Regions from separate parts of the Neobacillus sp. NPDC058068 genome, predicted to be linked through region 1. Evidence: a T-box and tRNA genes for the amino acid it is inferred to sense, from the RefSeq annotation. Region 1 holds a T-box; the other holds one or more tRNA genes.
The links. The T-box of region 1 lies ahead of serS (serine--tRNA ligase). A T-box ahead of a tRNA ligase gene usually reads a tRNA of that ligase, here a tRNA-Ser.
Positions count from the first base shown of each region.

Region 2: it has a tRNA-Ser gene. The T-box ahead of serS (serine--tRNA ligase) is inferred to sense a tRNA for this amino acid. The anticodon was not compared.

Region 1 covers NZ_JBHVSI010000043.1:5,352-14,359, reverse strand. The annotation lists gene guaB (IMP dehydrogenase) at 1-339, shown strand, start outside; gene ACFVSW_RS27630 (serine hydrolase) at 559-1,872, shown strand; gene pdxS (pyridoxal 5'-phosphate synthase lyase subunit PdxS) at 2,038-2,919, shown strand; gene pdxT (pyridoxal 5'-phosphate synthase glutaminase subunit PdxT) at 2,923-3,513, shown strand; T-box leader at 3,567-3,789, shown strand; gene serS (serine--tRNA ligase) at 4,056-5,336, shown strand; tRNA gene ACFVSW_RS27610 (tRNA-Ser) at 5,436-5,528, shown strand; gene ACFVSW_RS27605 (deoxynucleoside kinase) at 6,115-6,819, opposite strand; gene ACFVSW_RS27600 (deoxynucleoside kinase) at 6,829-7,476, opposite strand; gene ACFVSW_RS27595 (LysM peptidoglycan-binding domain-containing protein) at 7,698-8,987, opposite strand.
Region 2 covers NZ_JBHVSI010000036.1:427-9,434, forward strand. The annotation lists gene bcbE (bacillibactin exporter BcbE) at 135-1,412, shown strand; tRNA gene ACFVSW_RS26540 (tRNA-Ser) at 1,618-1,706, shown strand; gene ACFVSW_RS26545 (4Fe-4S dicluster domain-containing protein) at 1,761-2,663, opposite strand; gene ACFVSW_RS26550 (DMSO/selenate family reductase complex B subunit) at 2,728-3,318, opposite strand; gene ACFVSW_RS26555 (DMSO/selenate family reductase complex A subunit) at 3,321-5,720, opposite strand; gene ACFVSW_RS26560 (TorD/DmsD family molecular chaperone) at 5,699-6,382, opposite strand; gene ACFVSW_RS26565 (DUF6509 family protein) at 6,633-6,926, shown strand; gene ACFVSW_RS26570 (cold-shock protein) at 6,966-7,169, opposite strand; gene ku (non-homologous end joining protein Ku) at 7,561-8,391, opposite strand; gene ACFVSW_RS26580 (DNA ligase D) at 8,522-9,008, shown strand, end outside.

The DNA of each region.
Region 1 (9,008 bases):
GGGGAAACAGAAATTTTCCAAGGCCGCCGCTTTAAAGTATATCGGGGCATGGGGTCTGTTGCTGCGATGGAAAAGGGTTCAAAAGACCGTTATTTCCAAGAAGATAATAAGAAATTTGTTCCAGAAGGGATTGAAGGCCGCATCCCTTATAAAGGACCATTGGCAGAAACGATTTATCAGCTGATTGGCGGACTTCGCTCTGGTATGGGCTATTGTGGAACAAAGGACCTTAATGACCTAAGAACAAAGGCACAATTTATTAAGATGACAGGTGCCGGCCTAAGGGAAAGCCATCCGCATGATGTGCAGATTACGAAAGAGGCACCGAACTATTCATGATAACAACCGCGAAAAAAAGAGAAGCCCGGCCTTCTCTTTTTTTTTTGTAGTAATTTAGTCTTATTGAAGTAACCAAATTGGTAAAAGAATCGTCCAATCCTCTGTCTATGATTTGCTAGGCAGTTATGTTAAAATAACCAAAGTGATTAATTCTTGGAGGGTTTTAGAGTGAAAAAACATTTTTATCAGAAATGTGTTGCCAGTGCGCTGGCACTTATCATGTTTTTTAGTCTTTTTGCCGGGGTGGATCAAGCGAAGGCGGAAGCGGCATTAAATGTGAATGCAGACGGTGCGATAATAGTCGATGGAGAAACAGGTAAAGTTTTATACGAGAAGAATGGTGACAGTTCACTAGGTGTTGCCAGTATGACGAAAATGATGACTGAATACCTTTTGCTTGATGCAGTGAAACGAGGAAAGGTGAAATGGGATCAGGATTATTCTGTCAGTGAGCTTGTGTATAAAATTTCACAGCCTAGAGATTTATCTAATGTGCCCTTGCGCCGTGATGGATCATATAAAGTCCGAGAATTATATGAAGCAATGGCGATTTATTCCGCAAATGGGGCAACTATTGCCCTCGCTGAAGTTATTGCTGGTTCGGAAACAAACTTTGTTAAATTGATGAATGAAAAGGCGAAAAAGTTAGGCTTAAAAAATTCCAAATTTGTTAACTCAACGGGTCTAAATAATAAAGATTATCATGGGGAACAGCCAGAAGGAACAGGGGCTGACGAAGAAAATGTGATGTCACCTCGTGATGTTGCGACGTTAGCTTTTCACCTCATTAATGATTATCCGGATGTTTTAAAAACAGCCAGCACTCCAAGAAAGACATTTCGTGCGGGTACGACAGATAAAATTGACATGATTAACTGGAATTGGATGCTCCCAGAATTAGATTACGGCTATAAAGGAATGGACGGACTTAAAACAGGAACGACTGATTTTGCTGGTTATTGCTTTACAGGTACTGCAGCCCGTGATGGAAAACGATTTATTACGGTTATTCAAAATGCGAAGGATTCAAGCGGCAAAAACGATGGTTATCGTGCACGCTTTGGCGAAACTAAAAAAATGCTCGACTATGCGTTTAACAATTTTTCAAAAGAGCAGCTTGTTCCTAAACATTATCAAGTTAAAGGACATACAACAATCCCGGTCATTAAAGGGAAAGAGGACCAGGTAAAAATTTACACAAAGTCAGCAATTAAAATGGTGATTCAAAATGGTGATAAGAAAAATTACCAAACTGAACTGGTGCTGGATAAAACGAAAATCAATAAAGATGGCGAGTTAACGGCACCAATTAAAAAAGATGAAAAAATTGGTTATTTAACAGTTAAACCGAAAAGTGGCGAAAAAGTCAGCTTCCTAACCGGAGAGGGCCAGAAGACAGCTCAGGTTGATGTCATTGCCGCTCAAGAAGTCGAAAAAGCAAATTGGTTTGTACTCATGATGCGTGGTATCGGCAATTTCTTCGGAGATGTCTGGGATGGAATTTCTTCCGCGGTAAAAGGCTGGTTTAAATAAACCATTATGGAAATAAAGCAGAGAGGATTCTTGTCTTGACAGGAATCCTTTTTTGTTGCTTTAATGATTTTATGGGGAAAAATAATTCCGATTAATTAAGTGGGAAATTTCCTAAATGATGCAAATATTTTTCTAAATATTAAAATAAAAGGGGGATTTTAACAAATGATAACAGGTACAGATCTTGTAAAACGCGGTATGGCTGAAATGCAAAAAGGCGGCGTCATCATGGATGTAGTCAACGCGGAGCAGGCGAAAATTGCTGAGGAAGCGGGCGCAGTGGCAGTAATGGCTTTAGAACGTGTTCCTTCAGATATCCGCGCTGCTGGCGGCGTGGCAAGGATGGCAGACCCGAGGATCATTGAAGCGGTTATGGGTGCTGTTACAATCCCTGTGATGGCAAAAGGAAGAATCGGTCATATTGTCGAGGCGCGTATTCTTGAAGCAATGGGTGTCGACTATATCGATGAGAGTGAAGTTTTGACTCCTGCTGATGAGGAATACCATTTAAATAAAAGAGACTATACTGTACCGTTTGTATGCGGCTGCCGCGATCTTGGCGAAGCTGCCCGCAGAATTGGTGAAGGAGCTTCAATGCTTCGGACGAAGGGTGAACCTGGAACAGGAAATATTGTTGAGGCTGTCCGCCATATTCGCAAGGTGAATGCCCAGGTTCGTAAAGTTGTCGGCATGAATGAGGACGAGTTAATGACAGAAGCAAAGCTGTTAGGCGCGCCATACGAATTGCTTCTAGAAATTAAGCGTCTTGGACGTCTTCCGGTTGTTAACTTTGCAGCCGGTGGTGTGGCAACTCCTGCTGATGCTGCGCTAATGATGCAATTAGGAGCGGATGGCGTTTTTGTCGGCTCTGGTATTTTTAAATCAGAAAATCCTGCTAAATTTGCAAGAGCGATCGTGGAAGCGACTACGCATTTCCAAGACTATAAATTGATTGCTGAGCTTTCCAAGGATTTAGGAACACCGATGAAGGGGATTGATATTTCATCATTGGCACCTGAAGCACGTATGCAGGAAAGAGGCTGGTAATTCATGGTGAAAATCGGCGTTCTCGCTTTGCAAGGAGCTGTTCGCGAACATATTCGTTCGTTAGAAGCATGTGATGTCGAGGCGGTTGCTGTCAAACGAAAGGAAGAATTAGCGGATGTAGACGGCCTTATTCTTCCTGGGGGCGAAAGCACGGCAATGCGGCGCTTAATTGATAAGTATGATTTTATGGATGACCTGAAGCGATTTGCTCATGAGGGGAAACCCATGTTTGGAACATGTGCAGGCTTGATTCTGTTAGCAAAGGACCTTGTCGGCTATAGTGAGCCGCACATCGGTGTGATGGATATTAAGGTTGAACGCAACTCATTTGGACGCCAGGTGGACAGCTTCGAGGCCGACCTTGCGATTAAAGATGTCGCTGACAGTTTCCCGGCAGTTTTTATCCGGGCGCCGCACATCGTTGAAGCGGGAGAGAATGTTGAAATTCTTTCTAAACATCATGACCGCATTGTCGCCGCACGGGATGGACATTTTCTTGGCTGTTCGTTCCATCCGGAGTTGACAGACAATCATCGTCTTACCGCCTACTTCGTCGAGATGGTGAAGGAAGCAAAAGCAAGAAATTTTGAATAAGGTAGTTGCAATCGGTTAATAATTGTAGTAAATTATTAAACAATATAATAACGAATAAAGCTATGAGAGGAACTAGTAACAAGTGACTCATTCTAAAAGAGAGCCGGTGGCTGGTGTGAACCGGTGGATGGTCTTGTGAATCCCTCCTCGAGCAAGGTGCGGAACACCTCAAGTGAGGTCAGTAAGTACTTTCGGTGAAAAACCGTTAACGTTTTTTCGAGGTGGACTGATTTTTAGTCAACCAGGGTGGTATCGCGAGCAACTCTCGTCCCTGTATTAGGGGCGGGAGTTTTTTATTTTTTGCTGTGTTAAAGAACATTGTTGATTTTGAGCACAATGTTGATTGGAGTGGAAGGCGCGAGACTCCTGCGGGAGCAGCGGGACAGGTGAGACCTCGCAGGCGCTTTAGCGCCGAGGAGGCTCACCGCCCGCCCCGCGGAAAGCGAAGCGCCTGGAACGGAAATCAACATTCACTTTTAACACAGCCTATTTTTTAAAGCGGAAGCGCCCGGTTATTAAATTTAAAAAAGGAGTGCGGACAAATGTTAGATATTAAAGTATTAAGAGCTAATTTTTCAGAAGTAAAAGAAAAGCTGCAGCATCGCGGCGAAGATTTAACAGATTTCGGTCAGTTTGAAGAACTGGATCTGAAAAGACGCGAATTAATTGTCGAGACTGAAAAACTTAAATCAAGAAGGAATGAGGTCACGCAGCAGGTTGCGGCCTTAAAGCGTGACAAACAGGATGCCGATCATTTAATTAAAGAAATGCGTGAAGTCGGCGATCAAATTAAAACGCTTGATGACGAGCTGCGCGGGGTAGAAGAGACCTTAGAGCAATTGCTTTTAAGTATCCCGAATATCCCGCATGAAAGCACTCCGATTGGCGAAACTGAAGATGATAATGTTGAAATCAGAAACTGGGGCGAAGTGCGTGAGTTTGAATTTGAAGCGAAACCGCATTGGGATGTTGCCGATCATTTAGGGATTCTTGACTTTGAACGTGCGGGCAAGGTTACAGGAAGCAGATTTGTCTTTTATAAGGGGTTAGGTGCCCGTTTAGAACGTGCATTGATGAGCTTCATGCTCGATCTTCATATCGATGAACACGGTTATACGGAAATATTACCGCCTTATTTAGTGAATCGCGCCAGCATGACGGGGACCGGCCAGCTGCCAAAATTTGAAGAAGACGCCTTCTTGATTGAAAATGAAGATTACTTCCTAATTCCAACGGCAGAGGTGCCTGTCACCAACCTTTATCGCGATGAAATATTAAGCGGCGATCAGCTGCCAATCCGCTATGCTGCCTATAGCGCATGTTTCCGCTCTGAAGCGGGTTCAGCCGGCCGTGATACACGGGGCTTGATTCGCCAGCACCAGTTCAATAAGGTTGAGCTTGTCAAGTTTGTGAAGCCAGAGGATTCTTACGAAGAGCTTGAAAAACTGACGAATGACGCTGAACGAGTGCTGCAATTGCTGGAGCTTCCGTACCGTGTCTTGAGCATGTGTACCGGTGACCTCGGCTTTACGGCTGCGAAAAAGTATGATATTGAAGTTTGGATTCCAAGTTATGGGACGTACCGCGAGATTTCTTCTTGCAGTAATTTTGAAGCGTTCCAGGCGCGCCGGGCGAACATCCGCTTCCGCCGTGATCCGAAGGCGAAGCCGGAGCATGTTCATACGTTAAATGGTTCTGGTCTTGCGATTGGCCGTACGGTCGCTGCTTTATTAGAAAATTACCAGCAGGCAGACGGAAGTGTCGTAATTCCAACGGTATTACGTCCGTATATGGGCGGTCGTGCGGTTATTAAGCCAGAGTAACAAACATTAAATTTCCGGATGGTTAGTCCCCATCCGGAAATTTTAATAATATCGTTTGACACAGTTAAAAATATATGTTAAAGTATCATTTGTCGATACGGAGGAATACCCAAGTCTGGCTGAAGGGATCGGTCTTGAAAACCGACAGGCGGGTCAAACCGCGCGGGGGTTCGAATCCCTCTTCCTCCTCCATAAGATGATACAATCGCGCATAAAAACTGGAGATAAAGGTCCGTTACATTTACTTGTAACGGATTTTTTTTTACAAATTTATGCTCGATGTTTAATTAGGGGAAAAACCAGCAACGGTCAATAAGAGAGGTTTATAAAGCCCGTGAACGGAAAAAAGAGCCGTCAATGGTCAATAAGAGAGGTTCATAAAGCCCGAGAACATGAAAAAGAGCCGTCAATGGTCAATAAGAGAGGTTCATTAAAGCCCGAGAACATGAAAAAGAGCCGTCAACGGTCAATAAGAGAGGTTCATAAAGCCCGAGAACATGAAAAAGAGCCGTCAACGGTCAATAAGAGAGGTTCATAAAGCCCGAGAACATGAAAAAGAGCCAGCAACGGTCAATAAGAGAGGTTCATAAAGCCCGAGAACATGAAAAAGAGCCGTCAACGGTCAATAAAAGAGGTTCATAAAGCCCGTGAGCGGGAAAAAGAGCCGTCGACGGTCAATAAGAGAGGTCCATAAAGCCCGAGAACGAAGAAAAAGGCGCTTAACGGTTGATTAGTGCAATTTCATAAATCTAAAGAATATGAAAAAACACCAAATGGCTTAATAGCCAATTGGTGTTTTTTCTATGTTGAGGATTTCACTTAGCTTTTCTTCTACTTCACGGCAAATGCGTAACGCATCGGCATTACTGTTGACAACGTCTGTCGTATCCATATCAATAATTAATACTTCGCTGGCATCGTACTGATTCATGACCCATTCATCATAACCCTTCCACACTTCGAAGTAATACTCCTTCAGTTCCGGGTTGATTTCGAAGCTTCTGCCGCGGGCCATAATCCGGTCAATCACCGTATCAAACGAACCTTTTAAGTAAACCATTAAATCCGGTGCTTTCTTTGGAAGTTCATTCAGTTCTTCCAACATATTTTCAACAAGCTCTTCATAAATTTTAAATTCGAGATCAGATATTCTGCCTAAATTTTTGTTCACATAAGCAAAATACCAATCCTCATAAATGGAACGATCTTGAATCGTATAAATCGGCTCTTGCCAGCTGACACATTCTTTAACCGTTTTAAAGCGTTTATTTAGAAAAAATAACTGCAAGAGAAAGGGAATTCTCTTCGCATCTAATTCTTCAGGTGTCAGTTCATAATAAAGCGGAAGAATCGGGTTATCGTCGACCGCTTCGTAAAACACCTTACTTTCAATTCCTTTATTTTTAAAGTGGGCATTCAAGGTGTCTGCCACACTTGTTTTGCCAAGACCAATCATACCACCAATAACGATACTCACTAACATCCCCCTGTTCTATAATGTTTTTGACCTATTGCGAGTTTTTAATGATGAAGATAGCTTTTGAAAAATATAGTTTAAATCTTGTTCGCTTTTTACAAAATCCAACTCATCGCCGCTAAAGCGGAGAACTGGGATTTCCGGATGTTCCTTTTCAAAAATCGTCATGGTATTTTCATAGTCAATCGATAGCTGTTCTAGATACAGGGGGCTGATATTCTTCTCTACTTCGCGCCCTCTGACTTTAATTCGTTTCAACAGTGTATCTAAGCTGGCATTCAAATAAATGATGACATTTGGTTTCGGCATATCCGAAGTCAAAATCTGATAAATCTTGTAGTACTTTTCGTACTCTTCAGGATTTAAGCTTCGCTGTGCAAAAATCAGGTTTTTAAAAATATGGTAGTCTGCGACAACAGACTTGTTTTGACTTAAGTAATGGGTATTGATATCCCCTAATTGCTTAAAGCGATTGCAGAGGAAAAACATCTCTGTTTGGAAACTCCATTCCTCGATATTTTCATAAAATTTCCCCAAGAATGGATTTTCATCAACAATCTCTTTTAATAAAGCAAAATTAAATTGTTCTGAAATGGCCTTGGCGAGTGATGTTTTTCCTACACCAATCGGCCCTTCGACGGTAATAAAGGGTGTATCCCCCATTGCGAGTCCTCCTTCTCCAACTGCTTGCACTCTATGTTTCACCAGATTACCTGGATTTTAATTTTTCTCAAAGACACAAAGTTTATTTTATCATAATCTCTAACAGGAAGGGATATGGAATATTTAGAAGTAGCTCATTTTATGTCAAAAACATGAAAAAACTGCCGAATGACGGCAGTTTTTGTCTAAAAAATTTTTTTATGTCTAACGCTTCTGCTTTCTTATGTTCCTCGTTTGGTAACATTGAAATTGTCGACGATTAACAGCCAATTTTGCGGGAAGGCTAAACCCAGTTTCCAATAGCTCATTCCCCTAATATTTAACTCTTTAATGAGATTAAATTTTGCCTGGATGGAGCGGGCATCTTCAAACCAAACTTCATGCTGCTTACCATCCGATGCTGTATATTTAAAAAATGGTGCTTGTGATTTTGTGTCATATTGGATCGGAACGTTGTGAGTTGCGGCCAATTGGATTGCCTGCTGCGGGCTGACCGCTTTTGCTACCGTACCTTGAACAAAGGGAAGTGTCCAATCATAGCCATAGAGATTTTGTCCCATCAGAATTTTAGTTGAAGGCATTTCAGTAATGGCGTATTCCAATACTTTCCGCACGGGGTCAATCGGTGAAACAGCCATTGCCGGGCCGCCGCTATAGCCCCATTCGTACGTCATAATCACGACAAAGTCAGAGATTTCACCGTGGGCCTTATAATCATGGCCTTCATACCATTTTCCCTTTTGTGTGGCACTCGTTTTTGGGGCAAGGGCTGTCGACATCAGCCAGCCTTCGCTTTTAAAGCGCTGCTTCGCCTTTCGTAAAAAGCGGTTGTAGGCCTCGCGGTCGGCAGGACGTATAAATTCAAAGTCAAAATGAATATCACGAAATCCATATTTTTTAGCGGTCGTGACGATATTGTTGATAAATTTATCTTGAATCGCGATATCGTTTAAGAGGATACGGCCAAGTTCATCGCTAAATTGGTCATTCTCCTGATTGTTAATCACCATCATTAAGACGTTGCGGTTGGCCTTGGCAATAGCCGGAAAGTTATTAAGCAGCGGTTCTTTCAATGTACCGTCACGGAGGGCCTGGAAGCTGAAAGGTGCCAAATAAGTAAGATAAGGTGCGGCCTCCCGGGCACTGCTTTCTAAGACTGGTGCCACCGTCGTACCGCGCGGCTCTACATACGCATTAAACTCGGCATCTCTTTTCTTCGCTGTAGGAATGTAGAGACGGAGGCCTACATTCAGCGGCTGATTTACGTTAATTTGATTAATGCTGGCAAGTTCCTGGTAAGGGACGCCGACCCTTCTAGCGATGGAGTATAAGGAATCCCCTTGCTGCACGAAATAAAAATGGCCAATGATTGGGATGACAATCGACTGCCCGACGACAAGATTGTTTGGATTCGGCAATTCATTTGCCTCGGTAATATCCTTAACGGTTGTATGATAGGTTCTAGCAATCGTCGTTAATGATTCGTTGCTCTTTATCACATGGATTTGCATCCGGATCCCCTCCTGACAAAA
Region 2 (9,008 bases), on a different contig from region 1:
TGCAACTGTCAAGAGATTTTTTTAGAATTTTCAACTTCTGCTGCCATTAAAAGGATTCATTTCCCATAGTTTTTTTATATTGAAAAAAGCCATATTAACAATATAAATAAAATGAAGGCGGGATTGAGAGAAAAATGGAACATATTGAGCAATTATCGAAAAGCCCACCTGCAGCAAAAAAGAAACAAACTAAAGCTGGCCATAAACGTTCGGATGAGATCTCAAAGCAAAAGTGGGCAATTCTTTCATTATCTTCGATTCCTTTAGTTATGACATTGGGAAATTCTATGTTGATTCCTATTTTACCTTCGATGGAAAAGAAATTAGATATTTCATCGTTACAAACAAGCATGATTATTACTGTTTATTCAATCGTAGCGATTTTTTTAATCCCAATCGCCGGCTATTTATCAGACCATATCGGCAGAAAAAAAGTCATCATCCCAAGCCTCATTATTGCTGGAATTGGCGGAATTATTTCCGGCGGAGCTGCCTGGAAATTGGATAATGCTTATTGGGTTATCTTAGCGGGCCGCGCTCTTCAAGGAGTGGGCGCAGCCGGGGCATTTCCAATTGTACTTCCATTAGTAGGGGATATGTTTAAAAATGAGGATGATGTTAGTGTTTGTTTGGGAATTATCGAAACATCTAATACTTTCGGAAAGGTTTTAAGCCCCATCTTCGGGGCATTTCTAGCGGGGTTTATTTGGTTTTTACCTTTTCTTTCTTTTCCTGTCTTTTGTGTTATTTCTGTTGTGATGATGATTTTTCTAGTTAAATCTCCAAAAAGTTCCCAAAAACCAGTCCCTTTCAGGGATTTCTTTAATGGTGTTAAGAAGACCTTTAGTGAAAAGGGTCGTTGGCTTTACGCCATCTTTTTTATTGGCGGCATTTTAATGCTCGTCCTATTCGGAATTCTGTTTTACCTTTCGGAAATATTCGAAAAAGAATATGGAATCAAGGATATTAAAAAAGGTTTCTTTCTAGCTTTACCACTTGGAGCACTTTGTCTTTCATCATTTATCGGCGGAAAAATCATCAAAAAAAATAAAGTATTGATGAAATGGTTAACGTTTGGGGGTATACTGGCTGCGGCTCTTTCGATTGGAGCCTTATGGTTTTCCATTAAGTTGTGGTATATGATTACAATGTTTTTAATAAGTGGTATTGGAATCGGTATTGGGCTTCCTTGTCTTGATACACTTATTACTGATGGAGTAGAAAAGAAGGAACGCGGAACAATCACATCGTTTTACGCCTCGATGAGATTTATTGGGGTCGCAGCAGGTCCGCCGATTATTGCTGTGCTAATGAAATTTTCAAACCAATGGATTTTTATCGTCATGAGCAGTCTCAGCATTCTGGCAGCAATTGTTGCTCTATTTGCGATTAAACCAAAAGCCCAGGGCTAACACACCTATAAGCGACGTACCCTTTTTTTCTCACCTCCACGGTCGCTTAGATTATTCTGGGTAACCTGTCCGCGCCCTATAAAAACCCTAATTTTTCTACCAGATTTAAAGGTATTATGGTATAATAAATACTGTAATAATTAGGTATTGCGGGTGTGGTTTAATGATAGAATTTCAGCTTCCCTCACCCACTTTAACACAATGTGGAGAAGTACCCAAGTGGTTATAAGGGGGCGCACTCGAAATGCGCTAGGGCGGGTGACCGTCGCGTGAGTTCGAATCTCATCTTCTCCTTCATTAGAAAATAAAAAACGCCAGTAATTCTGGCGTTTTTTTAATTGAATTTGATTAAAATGGACTTAACCACTCAGGATCCCTGTCTATACAAATATGACATTTCTCTTTTTCCTCCTGAAAGGAAAAAAATAGCTGTCCGCAATCCTGACATTTGTTTGTATTAACGCTCTCAACCGAGTCGCTTTTTTCCTTTATTTCAGGTCTCATCCGGATGGCTTCTTCTGCACAAATATCTGTGCAGGCAGTACAATTCACGCATTTTTCATGATGGATATGCAATAAAGAATCTGCTAAACTAAACAGTTTTTGCGGGCAAAAGGAAAAACACGCCTGGCAGAGTGTACATTTATTTTTGTCGATTTCAACTGAGTAAAATTGAAAATCTTGATAATACTTTGTCAGATTCCATTCATCTTCTTCCATCTGCCACGAAACCGGAGCCATATTTTTAGCTATCTGTTTCCCCTCTTTTTGCAGTTTGGAAAACAAGGCTCTGCGTGATAGCTTCTCCTCATTACTATTCCAAACAACTTCAATCGTTTTTTCACCTAAGAGCTTCAATATTCGATTTGTTTCGCTTAGGACAAAATCCCATTGTTCATTTAGTGGAATGTCGGTTATCTGAATAGCTCTCATTCCTCTTTTTTTATAAATCAACAATTCCTTTTCCGTTGGTATATAGGTCTCACTATAAATGAGACTGGTATGAACAAATTCTCTTGTGACTGCTAAGCCTTTAATGGCTGACAAGGGACAGGCAATGATACAATCTCCGCAGGAATTGCAGCGCTGTGAATCGATTACCAATGTTCTTTCATTGAATGAAATTGCTTCCAATTTACATGCCTGCTCACAAACAGTGCAGGTGGACCTATAGTTTCTCTGCCTTGAACATTTTTCCGTTATTTTCACATCGGCATGCAGACTTTCTAACCAATTTAGAATCAAAGACATAGAATCACCTGGAAAATTCAGCCGCAGCGCCTCTAATCCCTGTGGCGCTGCAGCTGATTATTTTTTAAAAACTAGACAATTTCGCATCTTTGTGGGGTGAAATGACAATATTGGGAAGGGTAATTGAATTACTAGGCATCCCTTTAATTTGGCTGACACTCCCATATTTTTCCCGCAGCTTTTCTACCGGCCCAAATTCAATTGCCCGCATTGGGCAGGTTGCTACACACACTGGTTCCTCGCCTTTTTCTTGAAGTTCAATACAAAAATCACATTTATTCGATTTAAACTTCTGTTTATTATATTGCGGGGCACCGTAAGGACATGCTTTAACGCAAAGCTGCGCTCCGGCACAAATTTCTTGATCAATAGTAACTACCCCATTTTCTTTATTCTTTATGATTGCTCCGGTTGGGCAGCTGGGAATACATCTTGGTTTTGTACAATGATTGCAGGCAATCGTGAAATAGAAAGCTTTTATGTTATTCACAAAACCGCTTGATAGCTGCTGGATAAAGGTTCCTTCTTCATAAGTGTAAACCCGGCGAAAATTCAAACCGACATCAAGATTATTTTTATCCTTACATGAAACACTACAGGCTTTACAGCCAGTGCAAAGACCTTGATTAATATAAAACCCTAACTGTGCCAACATCCTCACTCCTTAGCTTTTTTGACTTCAACAAGGTTTGTTAGTTGCGGAGTCGCTTTTGCAAGAGGTGTTGGCCGCTGTGATGTCAGCACATTCACCGAACCCCGTTGATCCTGTCCATCCGTATCTGGGGTATACCAGGCACCTTGAGGGATCCCCGCTACACCTGGAGTGATTCTTGGCGTCACCTTTACATCAATCAATAAACTGCCTCGCTCATTAAACACCTGCACACGGTCACCTTTTTTTATTCCGCGCTTGTCTGCATCTTTAGGATTCAACCACATTTCTTGCTTTGCTGCTTCCTCAAGCCATTCTTGATTGTCATAGGTGGAATGACATCTCCGCTTATAATGCCAGCTGATAAGCTGCAATGGATATTGCACCTTTAATGGATCCTCAGGTCCTTCCCACGATGGTATATATTTAGCGATTGCTGGAATTTCGTCATGCTGATTCATATCCCATAAAGTCTTTGAGAATAATTCAATTTTTCCGGAAGGTGTTTCAAAACGATTTTTCTCAAAGTCATCAATTTGCTCTTTAAAGCCTACAAGCGGGGCATCATATTTAAAATGATGGACTCCCTTCTGACGGAATTCCTCAAAGGTTGGAAAGTTTGCATCCAATTCTTTCCTGGTCCTCTCCACACTCTCCTTCACTAAGTCGAGGATGGTTCTGCCCTCTGTATACTTTTCTTTCACACCTAATTTATCTGCTACCTCTGCAAAGACATCATATTCATCACGGCATTCATAAAGCGGCTCAATTGTTTTTTCGCCAAAAACAACGTAATCGCCAAAACACCATGGAACACCAATATCATAGCGTTCAAAGAACGTCGTTCCCGGTAATAGGATGTCTGCAAACTTTGCACTTGGAGTCATATAGATATCACTGACAACAATAAATTCTACTTTGCTTTCATCCTCAAGAAGTTTGCGTGTCTTATTAATATCCGCATGCTGGTTAATAAGCATATTTCCGGCCATATTAAAAATTAATTTAATATTCGCATTTAATCGTTCTGTTCCTTCTAGTCCATCTGCTGCAGTCATTTCTGTTCCCATTTCGACTGCTTTTGTCCAAAGGAAACAGGGAATAGACGCTTTTACTGGATTATCATAGGAAAATGGAAAGACGATATTCGAGCGATTCCAATAGCCAGTGCCAGCTGCCCAACCGCCAAGCTTGCCGACATTTCCAGTGAGGCAGGCTAACTGAGCGCCACCGCGCATAATTTGTTCACCATATGCATGACGCTGCGGCCCCCAGCCTTGAATCAGCGCTGCAGGTTTTGTCTTTGCGTACTCCCGGGCAATTTCACGGATTTTATTAGCTGGTACCCGGCAAATTTTTTCAGCCCATTCCGGAGTTTTTGGAGTACCATCCTTTTCCCCCAGTAAATAGCTTTTCAGCGACTCTTCCTTCGCTATTCCATCAGGCATATGCTCACCATCAAAGCCGAGACAGTATTTATCAAGAAATGCTTGATCGTGCAGGTTTTCGGTAATAATAACATATCCCATCGCATCCATCATCGCATTATCTGTTGTAGGCAGAATCGGGATCCATTCATCCGCAAATGCGATGGCCGTATCCGTATAACGCGGATCAATGACAATTATTTTTGCGCCATTATTCTTTGCCTTCATTAAATATTCACGGTATGGCGTCGAGAAAATCATTTCAGACGGATTTTGCCCCCACAAAATAATGTATTTGGAGTGTAAAAGGGAATCAAAGCTGCTGCCTGAATTGTTGGTTCCATACGTAAAGGGAGTTGCTACATTCCCTGCACCGGAACTATAATCATTACGATAATTTAGAAAGCCGCCTGTAAGCGATAACAATTTCCTTACTGCAGCACTTCCGCCATGAAGCCCCCAGCATTGTCCTGAGGCATAATTGTCATACCTGGATTCTGGACCGTATTTATCACCGATCCGCTTTACTTCAGACGCAATCGTCTCGATCGCCTCATCCCATGAAATTCGTTTAAATTTCCCTTCGCCCCGCTTGCCAACCCGTTTCATTGGGTATTTTAAACGGTCCGGATGGTAGAGCATCCGTCGGTAGTTTCTTCCTCTGACACATGCCCTCAATGGCGGGGCAGACAAGTCTCCGCTTTCTTGTGAGTCGGTACTTACCCGCACAACCACCCCATCCTTAACATGCGCCTTAATTACACAGCGCCCGCCGCAGTTATTCACGCTGCAGGTAGAAATAATTTGCTCATTATCTTTTGCACTTACTGCCTTTGCCTCTTTTTTCCGTTCAACGAGCATCTTTGTGCCGATTCCACCAGCAATCACAGGTAAACCGATTGCCCCTGACCATTTCAAAAACGTACGCCGCTGCATTTTATTGGCTAACATATTCGTTAATGGATGTTTTTCAGACATAATATTGAACCCTCCCTTACCTCCACTAATGATTCCAGATCAAAGCTCAAAAAATCTTCAAGAAGCATCGCCGCTCCCAAATATAATTGACTACTTGTATTTTCAATAATTTTTTCGCAAAAGTATGGAATCCAAATCAGTAAATGTTCTTCAAGGAAGCTAATCTGGGTGGCTAGCAATTTTTCTATCCTGTCGTCCTTCGTTTCTTGAGAACATAGATCAGTAAGATGGATCATAAATTCCAGTTCAAGTAGAAAATGGTCGTCTGGTTCATTATTTTCTTTGCAATATTGGAGTCCAAATCGATGGTATAGCTCCCTAATTTGGTAGGTCCATTCTTCAAACAAAAGCTGTTCCCTGCTCCTGTAGTACGATTCCCACGGAGGCGCACCTAACGGGCCTGGTCCAATGAAGAGCCTTTGAAACTCTTGCTGCTCTCTTTTGATTTGCTCAACAGTCAGGTGTTTAAAATAGTCATCAAGGATTTTTCCGCCTTCATGGAATTCTCCTAATTCTTCAAAGGTTTCATCTCTTTTAATTCCAATTAACGTATCAACATTTACTGGCATAGAAAATAACAAGTGCAACAGCTGATAAAAATTTTTTTTCGCTAACAAAAACGGCTGTAATTGAATATGTAATGGTTCTATCGTCAAGGTCACTTCACTTTCTCCTCCTTGTGAAAAACTTCACATGATTATTTGTTATTTTTTCTCCTGCGCCTACCTTTCATAGTTTATTACATATTCATATTACCGCATTCTCCCATAATTGTTATCTCTTTTGTGCATTTATTCACATTATCTTCAAATAAGGTTAGCCAATTTAGCCATAAAGTCGGATAAACCGATTCTAATTTTTCTTAAATCACAAAAAGAGTGTATAATAAGACGATTAAATAATATGCAAAGGATGATTTGCTTGAACATTACTGGCTATTTAGTTGATAAACTAGAAGATCCATTTGGTTTATTATCAGGTGACCGCTATGAGTTTTTTCTTGACCTTGATGTAGATGTGGAAGATGAGCTTTATTCTGAGAAGGGTGTAGGATTAAAAATAATTTTCGTAAGTGATGAGAATGGACAAAGACTTTCCCAGTACCATTTTTTTGAAAAGGGGACTGAAAAAGTGTTAGACTTTGCCCTTGAAGAGGATGAGGAAAAATTAGTCCTGCAGTTTTGCAAGGAGCATTTGGAAGAATAAAAAAGCAGGGGATAAACTTCCTCCTGCTTTTCCATATACTTACATGAAATTTTTACTATGATTATGAATCACTTGAAGTTCTTTTGTCGATTCACTCATTTCACTTTTGCAAATTGGACATAGGGGCACATCACTGCTTTTAAAATTGTCACGAATCCAGCATTTACAATTCTCTGAACTACATACCCAAATTTTCGTTTCTTCTAGTTTGATTTCTTCATCGTTTTTTCTGCCAAACGCCAAAACGTATCACCCCTTGTACTTAGTTATGACTGTTTTTGAACACTAGTTTGTTAGCTGTAAAGCTATATTTCTAGTAAACTTATAACTATATATAGATAAAAAGGTGATGCTTAACCAAGTGCATCACCCTTCTATTCCAAAAAAAAAATTGTTCACATGAAGTTAATCTTACAATTCCATTAATAAAAAAGACGCACTGGCACGTTTAGGGGAATAGCATCTCCCACAATCTCGTGCAGTTACGACTGCATAATCCAATAAATATTTAACATAATTTTATTTTACCGCACTTCCAGCTTTTAGTCAAACCAATTTCTAAAACTAGGGAATTCTGAAAATATTCGGAGCAAAATAAAACCGATTCAACGTGTCAAATCGGCTTTATTTTTTCTTATGCTTCTTTCTTCATTTTTGCTGCAGCTTTTTTCTTTGATGCTGCGGCTTTTTTGGGTTTCGTACGATCAATCGATGCCTGTAATGCAGCCATTAAATCGGTAACATTTGAAGGTGCTTCCTTGGTTGCAGCGGTTACTGTTTCTTTTCCATTTCGTTTCGATTCAATCAATTCAAGCAGTGCTGTACGGTACTCATCCGTGTATTTTTCCGGCTTGAATTCCGAAGTCAATTGATCAATTAGTAAGATAGCCGTATCCAGTTCTTTCTTAGTCACTTTGTTTTCTGCTGGAACGTTGGGAACGTCTCCTGACTTGCGCACTTCATCAGGATAATGAATCGTTTCCATGATCAATGTATTTTCATATACGCGAATGACAGCCAGCTGTTCTTTCGAACGAATGATAATTTTTGCAAGTCCCACTTTTTGTGATTCTTGTAATGCTTTTCGTAACAAAGAATAAGCCTTACTGCCTCCCTCATTCGGAGACATATAATAGCTTCGGTCAAAATAAATCGGATCAATTTCTTCGATTTTAACGAAATCAATGATTTCCACTGCTTTCTCTTCATTTTCCTTTTGCAGCTTTTCAAGGTCCTCGCGGTCAAGAACAACAAATTTTCCTTTCGTGTACTCATACGCTTTGACAATATCATCCGGCTTTACTTCTTCTTCACAAACTGAACAGATTTTTTCATATTTAATCGGTGCATGGCACTTATTATGGAGCGTACGGAGCTTGATATCTTTATCTTCTGTTGCTGTATGGAGCTTGATGGGAATGTTTACAAGCCCAAAGCTGATACTGCCCTTCCACATCGTATGCATAAGGTTATTCACCATTCCTTTTTTGCTTATATTTTGCATCAATTTAACAAGGACATTCCATAAAACATTTGGAAAAGAATGAAACAGTTCAAAATTATACAAAATATAATAAAGGTGGGGATATACTATGATGAAACCGATGCTCCCGAGTCTTACCTTTGATCTTCCTGTTCGTCCTGATTGGTTGTATGAGGTTAAATACGATGGATTTCGAGCATTATTAGAATGGACCATTAACGGTATAACGTTAACAAGCAGAAATGGAAAGCCCCTTTTACCTCAATTTCCAGAAATTGAAGAATTTTTACGAGCGTATGAGGAGCAATTTAAAGCATATTTACCACTTCAGTTTGACGGTGAACTTGTATCCTTGGAGAACGGTTATAAAGCCAATTTCTCCGCCATCCAGGTCCGAGGGCGTTTAAAGGCTGTGAAAAAAATTTCCGAGCAAGCTATGAAATCTCCTTGCCGGCTGATGGTCTTTGATTTACTAATGCTCAAAGGTAAACCACTGCTAAATCAGCCCTACCATAAACGAAAAGATCAGTTAATTAACTTATTTCAACAACTTGAACTAGAATTAGATTCTAATCCTTATAATCGCCAAATACTTCAAC